2 regions of the Staphylococcus sp. AC872 genome follow, and region 2 is predicted to be linked to the other one. Evidence: riboswitches for the same ligand, from Rfam matches in the RefSeq annotation. Region 2 holds a riboswitch; the other holds the start of a gene.
What was found. A riboswitch is a leader RNA that binds a small molecule or an ion and turns the genes downstream of it on or off. The one in region 2 is predicted to bind FMN.
Positions count from the first base shown of each region.

Region 1: it holds a riboswitch for FMN, as region 2 does, so the genes downstream of both, ACZ267_RS03105 (ECF transporter S component) here and ribD (bifunctional diaminohydroxyphosphoribosylaminopyrimidine deaminase/5-amino-6-(5-phosphoribosylamino)uracil reductase RibD) in region 2, are expected to answer to the same signal.

Region 1 is NZ_CEEDKW010000002.1:11,070-19,464, forward strand. It holds gene ACZ267_RS03075 (DUF309 domain-containing protein) at 1-413, opposite strand, end outside; gene ACZ267_RS03080 (segregation and condensation protein A) at 506-1,237, shown strand; gene scpB (SMC-Scp complex subunit ScpB) at 1,230-1,772, shown strand; gene ACZ267_RS03090 (pseudouridine synthase) at 1,765-2,505, shown strand; gene ACZ267_RS03095 (response regulator transcription factor) at 2,636-3,361, shown strand; gene ACZ267_RS03100 (ATP-binding protein) at 3,345-5,087, shown strand; FMN riboswitch at 5,275-5,403, shown strand; gene ACZ267_RS03105 (ECF transporter S component) at 5,465-6,013, shown strand; gene ACZ267_RS03110 (ferredoxin) at 6,065-6,313, opposite strand; gene ACZ267_RS03115 (YpbB family protein) at 6,425-7,393, shown strand; gene ACZ267_RS03120 (RecQ family ATP-dependent DNA helicase) at 7,374-8,395, shown strand, end outside.
Region 2 is NZ_CEEDKW010000006.1:67,153-75,547, reverse strand. It holds gene ACZ267_RS09975 (transaldolase) at 1-714, shown strand; gene ACZ267_RS09970 (hypothetical protein) at 916-1,371, shown strand; gene ACZ267_RS09965 (competence protein ComK) at 1,346-1,792, opposite strand; gene ACZ267_RS09960 (sigma-70 family RNA polymerase sigma factor) at 1,797-2,285, opposite strand; gene ACZ267_RS09955 (hypothetical protein) at 2,478-2,702, shown strand; gene sagB (peptidoglycan release complex glucosaminidase SagB) at 2,965-3,819, shown strand; gene ACZ267_RS09945 (FAD/NAD(P)-binding protein) at 4,142-5,641, shown strand; FMN riboswitch at 5,839-5,969, shown strand; gene ribD (bifunctional diaminohydroxyphosphoribosylaminopyrimidine deaminase/5-amino-6-(5-phosphoribosylamino)uracil reductase RibD) at 6,133-7,176, shown strand; gene ribE (riboflavin synthase) at 7,183-7,815, shown strand; gene ribB (3,4-dihydroxy-2-butanone-4-phosphate synthase) at 7,830-8,395, shown strand, end outside.

The DNA.
Region 1 (8,395 bases), on a different contig from region 2:
AAAATAGGTGATGAAACAAAATGATAATCTGAATAATGTAATTGAATTCGATTCAACATGTCAACATTAATAGGCAATTGAATAGGTTCAAATGGTTGTCGTTGTGCTACGCGTGTCATTTGTTGGTCAAGTAACGTGATATACCGTTGAATATTCAAATGTAATTGCATTTGATCTTCTTTATTAGCGTTTTTAATGACTTGTTTTGCTTTGTCAAAAGACTTAGCAGCACCTTTTAAATTACATCGTCGAAAGTGATAGCAAGCCGTAGCACATAAAATCAAACTCACGACAGCATCTTGTTTGCTAAAATGGTTATTTTCTTTCCAAGCCTCTTCAAGTATGTCATGACATAAAAAATAGTGCTGACTTGTATGAAAGTGATAATAAAATTGAATTAATGCTTGTTCCATCTGAATTTCACCTTAATTTTAAAAGTTATATAAATTCATGCTATAATATTTTAGTGAAATATGCACATAAGTTGCAACATGAGGTAGATACTATGTATGAAGTAAAACTGGATGCATTTAACGGTCCACTCGATTTGTTATTACATTTAATTCAAAAATTTGAAATAGACATTTATGATATTCCTATGAAGTCATTAACTGAACAGTATATGCAATATGTTCATGCAATGAACCAATTAGAAATCAACGTTGCAAGTGAATACTTAGTCATGGCTTCAGAATTGCTGATGATTAAAAGTAAACTATTGTTACCACAATCAGAAGATAATCTCGACCTAGAAGAAGATCCACGTGAAGATTTAGTTGGTAGATTAATAGAATATCAAAATTACAAAGAGTACACAGAAATCTTAAATGAAATGAAAGCTGAACGTGATCACTATTATACTAAGCATCCAACTGATTTATCACATATGGAGACTGATGAATCTTGGGACCCATCGAATACCATTGATTTAACCGAATTAATTGTTGCTTATCAACGTGTTAGAAACCGAGTAGAAATCAACAAACCTCATTCCGTAGAAATTAAGAAAGAAACATTTACCATTCAACAAGCAACGGCACAAGTCACGGACAGATTAAAAACAAAGTCATCCTTCAATTTCTTTAGTCTGTTTACATTTACAGAACCTATAGAACAAGTGGTAACACACTTTTTAGCCATATTAGAAATGTCAAAGTCAGGGATTATTAATATTGAACAACATCAAAACTTTGATGACATTAATATATTAAGAGGAGTGAATTACGGCGTTGAATAAGCACGGTATATTAGAAGCACTGCTATACACATCAGGAGATGAAGGCCTTGAAGTCAAACAATTGCTTGAAATTCTAGAGGTCAATGAAGCTGAATTAACTGACCTAATCGACACGTACGAATCGAACGGTCTCATGATTCAACAATTTGGAACAACATGTGTTATGACAACTAAAAAAGACGCTGCACAATACATCGAAGCCTTAATTGAACAAAAATCTAAAATGAAATTATCACAAGCCGCAATGGAAACATTATCGATTATTGCGTATAATCAACCATTAACTCGAAGTGATATCGAACTTATTAGGGGTATTAATTCTGATGGTGCAGTTAAAACACTCATTGCAAGAGGTTTAGTAGAAGCAAAAGAAGTCCAGAATTCACGGAGTCAACAATTAATCACGACAGACCTATTTTTAAATGTATTTGGTATAGAAAAATTAGAAGATTTACCAACCACTCAAGAAGATGAAGAAGAAATGGACGCGTTCTTTAGTAACTTGGTAAATCAAAAGGGAGATACAAATGAGTAAAGAATTAGAAAGATTACAAAAAAGAATTGCAAGCAGTGGTTATACATCACGTCGTAAAGCTGAAACTTTAATTACTGATGGCAAAGTAAAAGTTAATGGACAAGTCGTCACTGAACTGGGTACAAAAGTTTCAAATTCAGATACTGTTGAAGTTGAAGGTATCAAATTAGAGCAAGAAGATAAAATTTATATTTTATTTAATAAACCTGCACAAGTAATTACAAGTGTATCGGATGATCGTGGCCGTAAAGTCGTGACTGATTACTTCAAAGATATAGAAACACGTATATATCCAGTAGGTCGATTAGATTATGATACATCGGGATTATTATTGTTAACGAACGATGGAGAGTTCACGAATTTAATGACACACCCTCGATATCATATTAAAAAGAAATATGTCGCTAAGCTTAAAGGGTATCTAATGAGAGAAGAAGTGAAAGCTTTAGAAAAGGGTATCGAACTTGAAGATGGTTTCACACAACCTGCTCAAGTTAAAGTGAAAAACCAAGACAAAGATAAAAATACTACTCTTGTTGAAATCACGATTAGTGAAGGTAGAAACAGACAAGTGCGTCGTATGTTCGAACATTTTGGACACCAAGTAAGCAAATTAACGCGTATCCAATTTGGCCCGCTTGACATAAAAGGTTTAAACGCAGGTGAAGGTCGAGTACTCACACCTCATGAAGTTAAAACAATCCGCCATTTAGCTGAAAATGGGAATGATTAAACTATACCAATGATATTTAAATCTTTGAGATTTTTTTCACAAAGATTTCTTTAACACTAACTTAATGACTATTTCATATGCTATAATAACTATTGAAATGAACAGCATGTGTAGGAGGTAATTTAGTATTATGACGAATGAAATACTTATCGTTGATGACGAAGACAGAATCAGAAGATTACTTAAGCTATACCTAGAAAGAGAATCTTTTGAAACACATGAAGCAAGTGATGGTAAAGAGGCATATCAACTTGCTATGGAAAATGACTATGCGTGCATTCTTTTAGACTTAATGTTGCCAGAGATGGACGGTATCGAAGTAGCCACTCAATTAAGAGAGCATAAAGATACACCTATTATCATGCTCACTGCAAAAGGTGAAGAGACGAATCGTGTCGAAGGGTTTGAATCAGGTGCCGATGACTATATTGTAAAACCATTCTCCCCAAGAGAAGTTGTCTTAAGAGTCAAAGCATTATTAAGAAGAACGCAATCAACAACACCTGAACAAAGTGAACCTCATGCAAGAGATGTGATTGAGTTCAATCACTTAGTCATCGATAATGATGCACATAGAGTACTAGCTGATAATGAGCAGGTTAATTTAACACCAAAAGAATATGAACTATTAATTTATTTAGCTAAAACACCTAATAAAGTATTTGATCGTGAACAATTATTAAAAGAAGTTTGGCATTATGAATTTTATGGCGATTTACGTACGGTAGATACGCACGTGAAAAGATTAAGAGAGAAGCTCAACAAAGTATCGAGTGATGCAGCTCATATGATACAAACGGTTTGGGGCGTCGGCTATAAATTCGAGGTTAATACAAACGATGAACCGGCTAAATAGTGTAGTAATAAAACTGTGGTTAACTATAATTTTTATAGTAACGACAGTTTTAATTTTATTAAGTGCTGCGTTAATTACTTTTATTCAATATTATTATACACAAGAAGCTGAAGATTCCATTAAAGAAGACGCCAAACGTATTAGTTCATTGGTAGAAAGCTCTAAAAATCAAAATATAGCCATTAAAAATAGCCAAACATTGATAGATAATCCAGGTGGATTAATTATTATGAAAAATTCATCTACCGCTTATCAACAAACAATTTCACCGGATAAAAAAGCAATGTTAAAAGAAATCAAAGATAATAAAGATTTTAACCGTGTTTTCAAACATGGTGAGTCAATGACACGTAATGTCACGATTAAAGAACAAGGTAATTCACATCCCTATATATTAGTGGGTTATCCAATGAAAGCTGAGCCAGGAAGTCACTCAGAATATAGTGGTGTCTTTATTTTTAAAGATTTAAAATCAATTGAAGATACTAACAATGCGATTACAATTATCATCTTAATTACCGCAATTATATTTTTAGCAGTGAGTACTATTTTTGCATTTTTCCTATCATCTAGAATTACGAAACCGTTAAGAGAGTTAAGAAATCAAGCTCAAAAGGTATCACAAGGTGATTATTCACATATCACATCAGTATCAACAAAAGATGAAATTGGAGAACTGTCACGAGCGTTTAATAATATGAGTTTTGAAATTCAAGAACACGTAGAAGCATTATCTACATCTAAAAATATACGTGATAGCTTGATTAACTCAATGGTCGAAGGTGTTATAGGTATTAATGAACAAAAGGATATTATTTTATCAAACAAAATGGCAGACCAAGTCTTCTATACATTAGATGATAACGCGGTTGAATTAATAGAAAATCAAATTGAACAAACCTTTAATACTAAAGAAACGCAATTCCAAGAAATTGAAGCAAACACACGTTATTATGTGATTATCATGAGTTATATTGAACGTATCCAAAATGATGGCAGAAGTGGTATCGTTGCTATAATACGTGACATGACAAATGAACATAATCTTGATCAAATGAAAAAAGATTTCATCGCAAATGTGTCTCATGAGTTACGAACACCAATTGCATTACTACAAGGCTATACAGAATCTATTGTAGATGGAGTTGTCACAGAACCAGATGAAATACATGAATCACTCGCTATTGTCTTAGATGAATCTAAACGTCTAAACCGCTTAGTAAATGAATTATTAAATGTAGCGCGTATGGATGCTGAAGGATTATCTGTAGAGAAAGAGACACAACCAATTTCTGATTTACTTAACAAAATGAGAATAAAATATCGCCAACAAGCCACTGATTTAGAACTTAACATGCAATTTGAAGTGAACAATCAACAGTTATGGAACTATGATATGGACAGAATGGATCAAGTCTTAACCAATTTAATTGATAACGCATCAAGATATACACAACCTGGAGATACAATTTCAGTAACTACAGACGAAGATAATAGCTATAATATTTTAAGAATAACAGATACGGGTACTGGCATCGCACCTGAACATTTACAACAAGTCTTCGATCGTTTCTATAAAGTAGATGCATCAAGAAAAAGAGGTAAACAAGGTACTGGATTAGGATTATTTATCTGTAAAATGATTATAGAAGAACATGGCGGTATAATTGAAGTTGAAAGTCAAGTAGGCGAAGGAACAACCTTTATCATCAAATTACCAAAATAAACATAATAAAACCTGTTAGAGTCAGTTGATTACTTTAACAGGTTTTTTATTTATTATTAAATCTATAGATTAATCATCAACTTGATTATTTTAATGACAACTTATATCTATATAAATATATCGGAGCAAACTCATTGTACATAACAGAGTTATCATGTATGATATATTTAAAATAAAATTATAGTTAATTCATCTTCGGGGTCGGGTGCAATTCCCAACCGGCAGTAAATTAAGCCTGCGACGTAAAATGTCTCATTTTACCTGATTCAGTGAAATTCTGAAGCCGACAGTATAGTCTGGATGGGAGAAGATGGAGGTTTTTTGTTGTGCAAATTTCCTCCTTTTCTAGCAAGATGAATGAAAGGAGAAAATCATATATGCAACAAAACCAAAATAGACGTTTAATCTTTATAAGTATGTTAAGTGCAGTCGCTTTCGTACTTACATTTATTAAATTTCCATTGCCATTTTTACCACCATACTTAACGTTAGACTTTAGTGACGTACCTACATTACTTGCTACATTTTTATTAGGACCAATTGCAGGAATTATAGTGGCATTTATTAAAAATTTACTCAATTTCTTTTTCAATATGGGCGATCCTGTAGGCCCCGTAGCGAACTTCTTAGCAATTGCAAGTTTCTTATTAGCTGCATATTATATTTATAAAAATAAACTTAGTAAGCAATCATTATTAATAGGTCTTGTAATAGGTACAGTTGTTATGACCATTGTATTAAGTATTTTAAATTATTTTGTATTGTTACCACTTTACGGCATGATATTTAACCTAGGTGACATTGTTCATAATCTTAAAGTAATTATTGTTTCAGGTGTCATACCATTTAATATTATTAAAGGTATTGTCATTTCAATCATCTTTTACTTTATATTCAATAGAATTAAAAATAACATTCACTTATAAATAACTAGCGCCCTTACACATAATGTGTAAAGGCGCTTTTAATACTATATATTATTCAAATTTAAGTGCGTCACCATCAAATGGTTCGTCTTCAATTTTAATTGAATCTGTTGGACAACCTTCTAGTGCATCTTCCATATCTTCATATAACTCTTCTGGCACCTCTGCAGTACCTTGGTTATCATCAAGGATTACGAAAGCAATACCTTCGTCGTCATAATCATAGATATCTGGAGCTGCTGCACCACATGCACCGCATGCTATACAAGTATCCATATCAACGATTGTATATTTAGCCAATTTCATTCGCCTCCTTTGAAAAAAATGCTACACTAGTAATAACAATACTACTATTGTAGACATCGATAGTGTGATTTTCAATATATTCGTTTTATAGAGTGAGGGTTTATCTTGTATCAAATTATCAAATATGCGTGTCAGCACGCATTCAACTACAAAACAAATAAAAGTATTTATAATATCTTAACAGGAAAAAAATCCCATCAAACATTTTTTGACGCAAGTAGTCAACAACTTTTGTCATTATATCATAGTTTACCGAGATTAAAATATCCGTCTTTTGAGCGATATTTAAATGAATTGAATGATGAGGAACCAAAAATAAATATCAAAACGCATCCAAGATGTACCTATGATAGCCTTATTAATACATTTAACTGTATCCAATTACTCATTCAAACGGTATCACAAAGCTTACATAACGATTTTAGGTTCATTCCTATTACTCAACAAACATACATTCAACAACGTGTTAAAGATATTTATCAACACATAAAGGTTAACGATTTAGAGTCAAATTTTATCACTGAAATAAAACAATTATTTGAAAAAATTGCTAGCAAGCATGAACATGTTTATTTGCATTATTATTTACAAGGATATGAAGAGACGATGTATACCAGACAACAAGTCAGTTTAATTGAATCGAAGTCTCAACAAGAACTATTTGAATTAGAAATGAATCAATTGGTCGATGTCATGTTTGAAATTGAAGATATGCAAAAACATCCTTTATTAAATCAAACGATTATACGTCCAACATTACTTAATAAAACGAAGTTAACCTTACATCAATTAGAGCAAGGACACCCGATACAAGACATCTCAACTGTTCAAAATGTTAAATTAAATACGATTGAAGATCATCTTTTAGAGTTGTTTATCAAAGGTTATATCAATGACTATGACAGTTATTTAGACATCACAACAATTCAACCATTTATCGATTTTTACAAAAGTCATATAGGAATCAAATTGCGTGAGTACAAGCAACAATTTGATACATTAACTTATTTTCAAATTAAATTGGTAATTGTCGGTATTGAAAGGGGTGACTTAGTTGCTTCAACAGAAACTTAAAGATTGGTTTGGGTTTGATTCCTTTAAACCTGGGCAAGAGGAAATCATTACCAGTGTATTAAATCAAAAGCATACACTTGGTATTTTACCAACAGGTAGTGGCAAAAGCCTTTGTTATCAATTACCTACTTATATAATTGAAAAGCCAACACTTGTCATTTCACCATTAATTTCTCTTATGGATGATCAAGTCATGCAAATGAAGTTAAATGGTGAACGTGCAGTTTGTTGTATCCATTCAGGAATGGACAATACAGAGAAACGACAAAATCTTAGCAATATTCGACAAAGTAAATTTATCTATTTAAGTCCCGAATTTATATTACAACCTCAAAATTTTAAACTTATCGCCAATATAGATTTTGGTTTAATTGTTCTTGATGAAGCGCATTGTTTGTCTGAATGGGGATATGATTTCAGACCACATTATGCCTTGATTGGAAAAATAACGAATTCATTTAAGTCGGCTACAATTCTTGCATTAACAGCAACTGCACCACCTCATTTAGAAAGCGATTTATCTGAAATGCTCAATGTTAATTTCAGTACAATTAAAACAAGTATGAATCGTATGAATATTTCATTGAAACATCTCAATTTCGGATCTGACGAAGAAAAAATAGAATGGTTGTTACCACAACTTAATGAAACAGGTCCCACTATTATATATGTATCCTCTAAAAAATTATGTTTAACACTAGCTCAACTTATTTATGACTCAGGTTTTTTAACAGGGATATATCATGGCGATTTAAGTTATCAAGAAAGACAGACAGTACAACACCAATTTTTAAACAATGATATTCCAATCATAGTTGCGACAAGTGCATTTGGTATGGGAATAAATAAAAAAGACATCCGAACAGTCATTCATTTTCATTTGTCATCTAGTCCTTCTAATTATCTACAAGAGATTGGAAGAGCAGGTAGAGACGGTGAAGCGAGCCAAGCCATTAGCTTATTCCAACCCGACGACGCTTTTATATTAGAAACCATACTATT
Region 2 (8,395 bases):
ATGAGACAATTAAACGTAGAAGTATTTGCTGACGGTGCAGATATCGAAGAAATGAAAGCAGCATACAAAAACAAACAGGTTGATGGATTTACAACTAATCCTAGTTTAATGGCAAAAGCTGGCGTAACAGATTATAAAGCATTTGCTGAAGAAGCAGTGAGAGAAATTCCGGATGCTTCAATTTCATTTGAAGTATTCGCAGATGATTTAGAAACAATGGAAAAAGAAGCTGAAATCTTAAAACAATATGGTGATAATGTATTTGTTAAAATTCCTATTGTTACAACTGATGGTACGTCTACCATTCCATTAATTAAAGCTTTATCAGCTAAACAAGTAAGACTGAATGTAACTGCTGTTTATACGATTGAACAAGTTAAACAAATTACTGAAGCTGTAACTGAAGGGGTACCAACATATGTATCTGTATTTGCTGGTCGTATCGCCGACACTGGTGTAGATCCATTACCATTGATGAAGGAAGCTGTCGAAATTACACATAGTAAAAAAGGCGTTAAATTATTATGGGCTAGTTGCCGTGAATTATTTAATGTAATGCAAGCTGATGAAATTGGTGCTGATATCATTACATGTCCTGCAGATGTTGTTAAGAAGGTCAATAATAATTTAGGTAGAGATGTCGAAGGACTATCTATTGATACAGTCAAAGGCTTTGCTAAAGATATTCAAAGTTCAGGGTTATCTATTTTATAAATAATCATAAAATGATAGAAGATGAAGAATGAGTCAAAATAGTAGCCAATCGCACGTACATATTTTCAACTTTTATTTTAAGTAAACAATGTACGTTAGATTGGCTTTTCTTATTAAGATTTTTAATTTTGAATTGAATGATTGTTCAAAGTCATCTATGATATATAAATAACCAATTAGAGTAGAGGTGCAATTCTAGCTATGGATAAAAAGACATTTAGTGCTAGAGTAAAAAAGCAATTATGGTTCTTAAATAATAATGAAAAAGAACAACTTAATCAGGAATTGAACCAATTGGATGAACATGAGACTGATGTTTTAAATAAGCCTGTCAAATTTTCAAATCAATTTTTAAGAACTCAAGTATTTAGACAAAAAAATATAAGTTCATTTAGTCTAATTCTATTATTGATGGGAATCGTTTTTACATATGTGATATTATTAGGTGGCTTTCTATTTGGATTAATTACAAGTCTCACAGCTGTTAATTATTTTATTAATCCACAAGTCACTTTATCAACAGTAACAGTGATATTAATTATCGTAGGTGCGATTCTATTGATGATTATTTCTCTGTTCTTAATTAAGAAAGTAACTGCATTTTTTACTAAAAAGTTATTAGAATATAAATTTAATAAGCAGAATACGAATGTGTAATCAAATGGCAAAGAAGTAAGCTTTCTTGCCATTTTTTTATTATAGAAGTGTAAGGTTCGTCTACTACTAGAGATTTAGTATTAGAAAACTGTATGAGTGTGGCATCGCTTTTTGATTGAATTCCAATAATATAGTATGCATTAATATAAATTTGAATAGGAGAACGATGATTTTTAAGAGGGAACAAGATAAGTGTCTCATTAACGTAAAGAGGTATCTTTTTATTAATTTGAAGTAGTCGTTTAGCAAGTTTCTTTTGAAGCGGTAATGATTTTTGATGTAATTCTAATAGATATATTAATGTATTATTGATAGTAAGCGGTAGTGAAATGGCATATTGTTGATAATGACATCGAGTAACACTTTTTGGACCTATCTCTGTTTCAATATATAATAATTGAGATGTTGTAATTTGATTCATGTTGTCATTCCTTTTCTAGGTTGTATTGTAAATGCTGCATAATTTTGGATTGAGTTACTTTTTTAATTTTCTTAATAGTTGATATAGAAAGATGCATTATATTTGCGATTTCAAATTGTTTATAACCCAATAATTTTAAATCTAACCATTGTTTTTCTTGATTATTTAATAGATAATAAATGTCTTGCAAAAGTAATGCATCTTCGTTTAAAAATTGAATGGGTTCATTTTTTGAGTAGACAGTTGTATCAATATTTATAGTAGATAATTTTTTGTTTTCTTTGCGAAATATATCGATAAGATAATAGTTTAGCCTAATAAAAAGATAAGAGGATAATTTGTGAGATTTTGAGGGTTGATAATTATGAGTTAAGTGCCATAATTGGATTAACAGTAATTGATAAAACTCGTCATAATTATAAGTGATTTGGTATCTTTTTAACAAATAATGTATGATTTTGTTGTACTCTTGATAGATAATCTTGAATTCCAAAGTTTTCTCCTATTTATGTACATAAAGCGTTTTTCCGGATAAAATGAATTTAAAATATTTAATAAAAAATTTCATTTGCTTAATTGTAAAAATAGGTGTTAAATAGTAAGCATAGAAAATAACTAGGTATTTAAATTTTACAATTACATTGTCGTATTGTTTAAATAGAGCAAAGTTTGATAGGAGGTACGTATGGATTACGCACACTTAAATTTAGAACATTTTTTCGCACGCAATGACGATTTAGATCGAATTAAAGATCGCTCAGATTTTGTAATGATTAATAATTTTACTAATGAAATGAAATATAGAGATGGTGAAATTGAAGGAACAATTGATTTAAATCAATATTTTTATAAAAATAGATCACAAGCTGTAAGTTTTATCATGATGGAATATAAAAATCATAATAAATAATGGTAAAGGTTTAGACATAGAAATTGAATTGACACTATCATATGTAAATTGCATGCATATAATTCGTGCATCATTTTCCTGAAGATAGTGTCAATATTGTTGTCTAAATCTTTTTCATCTCAAAAGTTTCATTTTTATTACTTTTTATTTATGAATTTGTAACAAAGTATATATTAAATTGTGAATCAGAATTAATAATGTTAAACTTTATTATCGTAATACAATTGAAAAGAATAACAACATTGACCTAAGAGGTGTGAATATGACGAAGCACAAAAAGGGATCTATTGTTGCAATTTTAGGATTGCTGATTATCTTTGTAATTGGAGCAATTATCTTTTTCTCAATGGTTTCTGACCAAATCTTCTTTAAACACGTAAAAGAAGAACAGAAGATTGAGAAATTAGATGTAACTTTAGATAAAGCCGCAAAGAAACAAATAGATAACTATACGAGTCAACAAGTATCGAATAAAAACAATGATGCGTGGAGAGATGCATCATCAACTGAAATAAAATCAGCTATGGATAGTAGTCAATTTATCGATAGTGACGTACAAAAATATCAGTTTTTAGATTTATCTAAATATCAAGGTATTGATGAAAAAAGAATTAAGCGTATGTTAGTTGATCGACCAACTTTATTGAAACATACTGATGACTTTACAAAAGCAGCGAAAGATAAACATGTAAATGAAGTTTATTTAATTTCACATGCGTTATTAGAAACAGGTGCTGCTAAGAGTGAATTATCTAAAGGTGTAGAAATTGATGGTAAGAAATACTACAACTTTTACGGTGTAGGAGCATTAGACAAAGATCCTGTTAAGACAGGTGCTGAATATGCTAAAAAACATGGTTGGGACACACCTCAAAAAGCCATTTATGGTGGTGCTGATTTCATTCATAATCATTTCTTAAAACATGAAGATCAAGATACACTATACAGTATGAGATGGAATCCTAAGAATCCTGGTGAACATCAATATGCAACTGACATTAAATGGGCTGAAAGTAATGCCACTATCATCGCGGATTTTTATAAAGATATGAAAACTGAAGGTAAATATTTCAAGTTATATGTTTATAAAGATGATAAAGATCATTTGAAGAAATAATGAAGCTAATATGGAAAAATGCCTGCAACGGTAATAACTGTTGTAGGCATTTTTGTATACGTTAACTGTATTATTCAGCTTTATTATGACGTGTCATCCATAAAAATATTATAATAGTGAGTGCTATGATTTTAGAAATTAATTTCATTTCATCACCTCTTAGAAAGATTTTATCACAAATTATAAAGGATTAAATTGTTGAAGATTAGGATATATATGAGTAAATATGAAAGTCTAATTTTTGATAATCTATGAACTTGAAAAAGGAATTATTAAGAAAAATTATCACAGAAATAGATTTTAGATAAAGGATGATATAACAATGCGAGTAGCTATAATAGGAATGGGCACAGCCGGTGTCAGTGTTTTACGTCAACTTGTCAAACATGACCATTTTGAAAAATTAAAAGTAGATGTGTATGATGACCGCAATAATATGGGACAGGGTGTTCCTTTTCAAAATGATAGTAGTGAATTACTTATTAATATGCCGTCTAAAAAAATGAGTTTAAATTTAGATGATGATGAAGAGTTTTGGAAATGGTATCAACATCAGCAAGAATTTGAATTCGATAATCCTACATATTTACCACGTTTTGTATTTGGACATTATATGAAATCATATTTATCCAAATTTGATGATCAATATGAAAATATAACAATTATCAATCATAAAGTACGTGAAATATTTACGACTTCAAAAGTAGACGAAACAAATCTTAAATATTACGTTTGTACCTCAGATGATATGAAAGAATGGCGAGAATATGATTACTTATTTTTAACCTTTGGTACATTTGCATATCACGATCCATATCATTTAAAAGGTATAAAAGGGTTTAAACCGACACCTTACCCTACATACAATTCATTAGATGATGTAAATGAAGATGATAGAATTGCAATTCTTGGTACTGGTCTAGCAAGTCTAGATGTTATTCGATATGTCACTGCACATCACCCTAGATTGCCTATTTTAATGACTAGTCGATCTGCCAATTTACCTAGTGTAAGAGGTCAAATGGTAGATATAGAATTTACACATTTAACAAAACAAAAGTTTAATGATTTACAGGCACAGAATTATGGGAATGTCCCATTAGATATAGCAGTAGATTTATTTTTAAAAGAATGTAGCGACTATGGTATAGATTTTGAAAAATTAATCAATAGAAGAACTGGAAATCATATTAATGATTTAAAGTTTGATTTAGAACATGAAAAGGAAATGGGAATTTTCCAAAGTATAATTGAATACTTAAAGGAAAATTTAAATTGGATTTGGAATAGTTTAAGTTTTGAAGATCAACAAATATTTCAAGAGAAATATACTAAAATGATTCAACTCAATTCTAATCCAATGCCTCCTAGAACTGCGAAATTACTTATTGAGTTATTAGAAAAAGAGGCGTTGATTATCCGTAAAAATTTAAAAAATGTATATCATGAGGACGGATTATTCCATTTACAATATGAAAATGAGAATGACATTGAAGATTTTAATGTAGTCATTAATGCAACTGGATCTAAAAACCATTTATCTGAGCTAGATGAAGATGACCAATTAATTCGTAATTTAGAAAATAGGCAAATTGTACAATCTCATCCCATGGGTGGTATACAAATTATTCCTGAAACGAACCAGGTTATTAGTCCTAGATTTGGTACTTTAACTAATGTCATAGCGATAGGACAAATGACAAATGGCGTCAATAAACTTAGAAACGGTGTCAAAATGATTGTTAACCAAGTGGCTAATGCAGTTGATAGATTGTATGACACTCAACAAGACTTTGAAAATATAAACGAAGAGAGCATTTAGCGTTGATTAATGATATTCGGTTATTTTTAAATCCATATTTTATTTAAAAGAGAAACAAAATCCGATGATTTAATTTAAAAGTATTACTTTAATTAAGTACAATGTATAGTAATTGTATTTTTGAAAAAGGTGTAGTATGATTTGAATTGTAGTAAATCAGAATACAATACTCAATTAACCTTTAACAATTTCATATAAAATTCTTTCGGGGCAGGGTGAAATTCCCAACCGGCAGTGATATGAGCCTGCGACCTGCTAACATTTGTTAGTGGCTGATCTAGTGAAATTCTAGAGCCGACAGTTAAAGTCTGGATGGGAGAAAGAATGACGTTTATCGACATTAACATATATTTGTATAAGTATGTGTATTAATAAGTATATTTTTATTTTTTAGATATAAATATGCTTGTTTAAAAATATATGATTTCGCCTTATGCCTTGAAATGTATCATTTCATTGGTGTAAGGCTTTTTAATTTTAGAGGTGATATTTTGAGTAAATTTATGAATTATGCTATTCAACTTGCACAAATGGTTGATGGACAAACAGGTGTTAATCCTCCTGTAGGTTCGGTTGTCGTCAAAGACGGTAGAATAGTTGGTATTGGTGCTCACTTACGAAAAGGTGATAAACATGCTGAAGTTCAAGCTTTAGACATGGCACAATCAGAAGCAAAAGGTGCGACAATATATGTATCATTAGAACCATGTACACATCATGGTTCAACGCCACCATGTGTAGATAAAATCATCGAAGCAGGTATTCAAAAAGTCATTTATGCTGTTAAAGATACTACACTCATTTCAAAAGGTGATGACATATTGAAGAATGCAGGCATTGAAGTTGAATTTCAATATAATGCCGTTGCAGCCCAACTTTATCAAGATTTCTTCACTGCTAAAAGGAATGGCATTCCCGAATTAACTGTGAAAGTTTCTGCTAGTTTAGATGGTAAACAAGCTACCGATGATGGCGAGAGTAAGTGGATTACTAATAAGGATGTAAAAAAAGATGTTTATCAATTACGTCATAGTCACGATGCAGTATTAACCGGACGTAAAACGATAGAAGCTGACGATCCTTTGTACACGACAAGGATAGCTGACGGTAAACATCCAATTCGTGTCATACTTAGTAAAAGTGGCAAATTAGATTTTGGTCAACAACTATTTCACGACAACGCTTCTCCCATTTGGATCTATACAGAAAATAAAAATTTAACAGTAGACAATAGTAATGTAACTATTATATATATGGAACAATGTGAGATTAAATCTATTTTAAAAGATTTATATCATAAAGGTATCGGGAAACTGTTAGTCGAAGCAGGTCCCGAAATTACTTCAGAATTTCTCCAATCAGATCATTTAGATCACCTTGTACTTTATTTTGCCCCGAAAATAATAGGTGGTTCTGGTAAGAATCAATTTTTCCAAACTGACCAAATTATATCATTACCAGATACAACTCAATTTGAAATTGTTAATTCCACGTTAATACATCAAAATATTAAATTAGTTTTGAGAAAGAAGTGATTGCAAATGTTTACAGGCATCATTGAAGAAATAGGAACGGTACAAGAAGTTCGTAATCAAAATTCAGTTCGAACATTAGTAATTACTGCCGAAAAAATACTAGAAGACATGCATATTGGTGATTCAATTAGTGTGAACGGTGCGTGTTTGACTGTCATTGATTTTGATGACCAAACATTTTCTGTTCAAGTGATTAAAGGCACAGAAAATAAAACTTACCTCTCTGATGTTCAACGCCATACGAAAGTTAATTTAGAAAGAGCGATGAGTGGAAACGGCAGATTTGGTGGTCACTTTGTGTTAGGTCATGTTGATCATTTAGGAACGATTTCTAAAATTAATGAATCTGCCAATTCAATGATTATCCAAATTAAAGCATCCAAATCCATACTTAATCAAATGGTTAAACAAGGATCGATAACAGTTGATGGTACAAGTTTAACGATTTTCGATCTTCATTCAGATGCTTTTGATATACATTTGATTCCTGAAACAAGACGTTCCACCATCTTATCTAGTAAAAAAGTGGGAGATAACGTACATTTAGAATCAGATGTATTATTCAAATATGTTGAAAATATTTTAAATCATAATCAATCGAGTTTAACAGAAGAAAAACTAAAAGCATTTGGTTTTTAGGGGAGGCAATAAACATGAAGTTCGACAGTATTGAATTAGCCTTAAAAGCTTTAAAACAAGGTGAAAGTATTATTGTAGTTGATGATGAAGATAGAGAAAATGAAGGCGACTTAATAGCAATAACTGAATGGATGAAAGACGATACGATTAATTTCATGGCTAGAGAAGGTCGTGGGTTAATTTGTACACCTATCAGTTCAAGTATTAGTGAACGCCTAGAGCTCCATCCGATGGAATCACATAACTCAGACGTGTATGGGACAAATTTTACTGTAAGTATTGACCATAAGAATACAACAACAGGTATCAGTGCGAATGAGAGAACACTAACTGCAAGAGCACTAATCGAAGAGCATGCAAAAGCTTCAGATTTTAACCGTCCAGGTCACTTATTTCCTTTAATTGCTAAAGATAATGGTGTGTTAGAAAGAAATGGGCATACAGAGGCGGCAGTAGATCTTGCTAAATTAACAGGTGCTAAACCTGCAGGTGTAATTTGTGAAATTATGAATAATGATGGGTCTATGGCTAAGGGTGAAGATCTTCAAGCATTTAAAGAGAAACATCAATTAGTTATGAT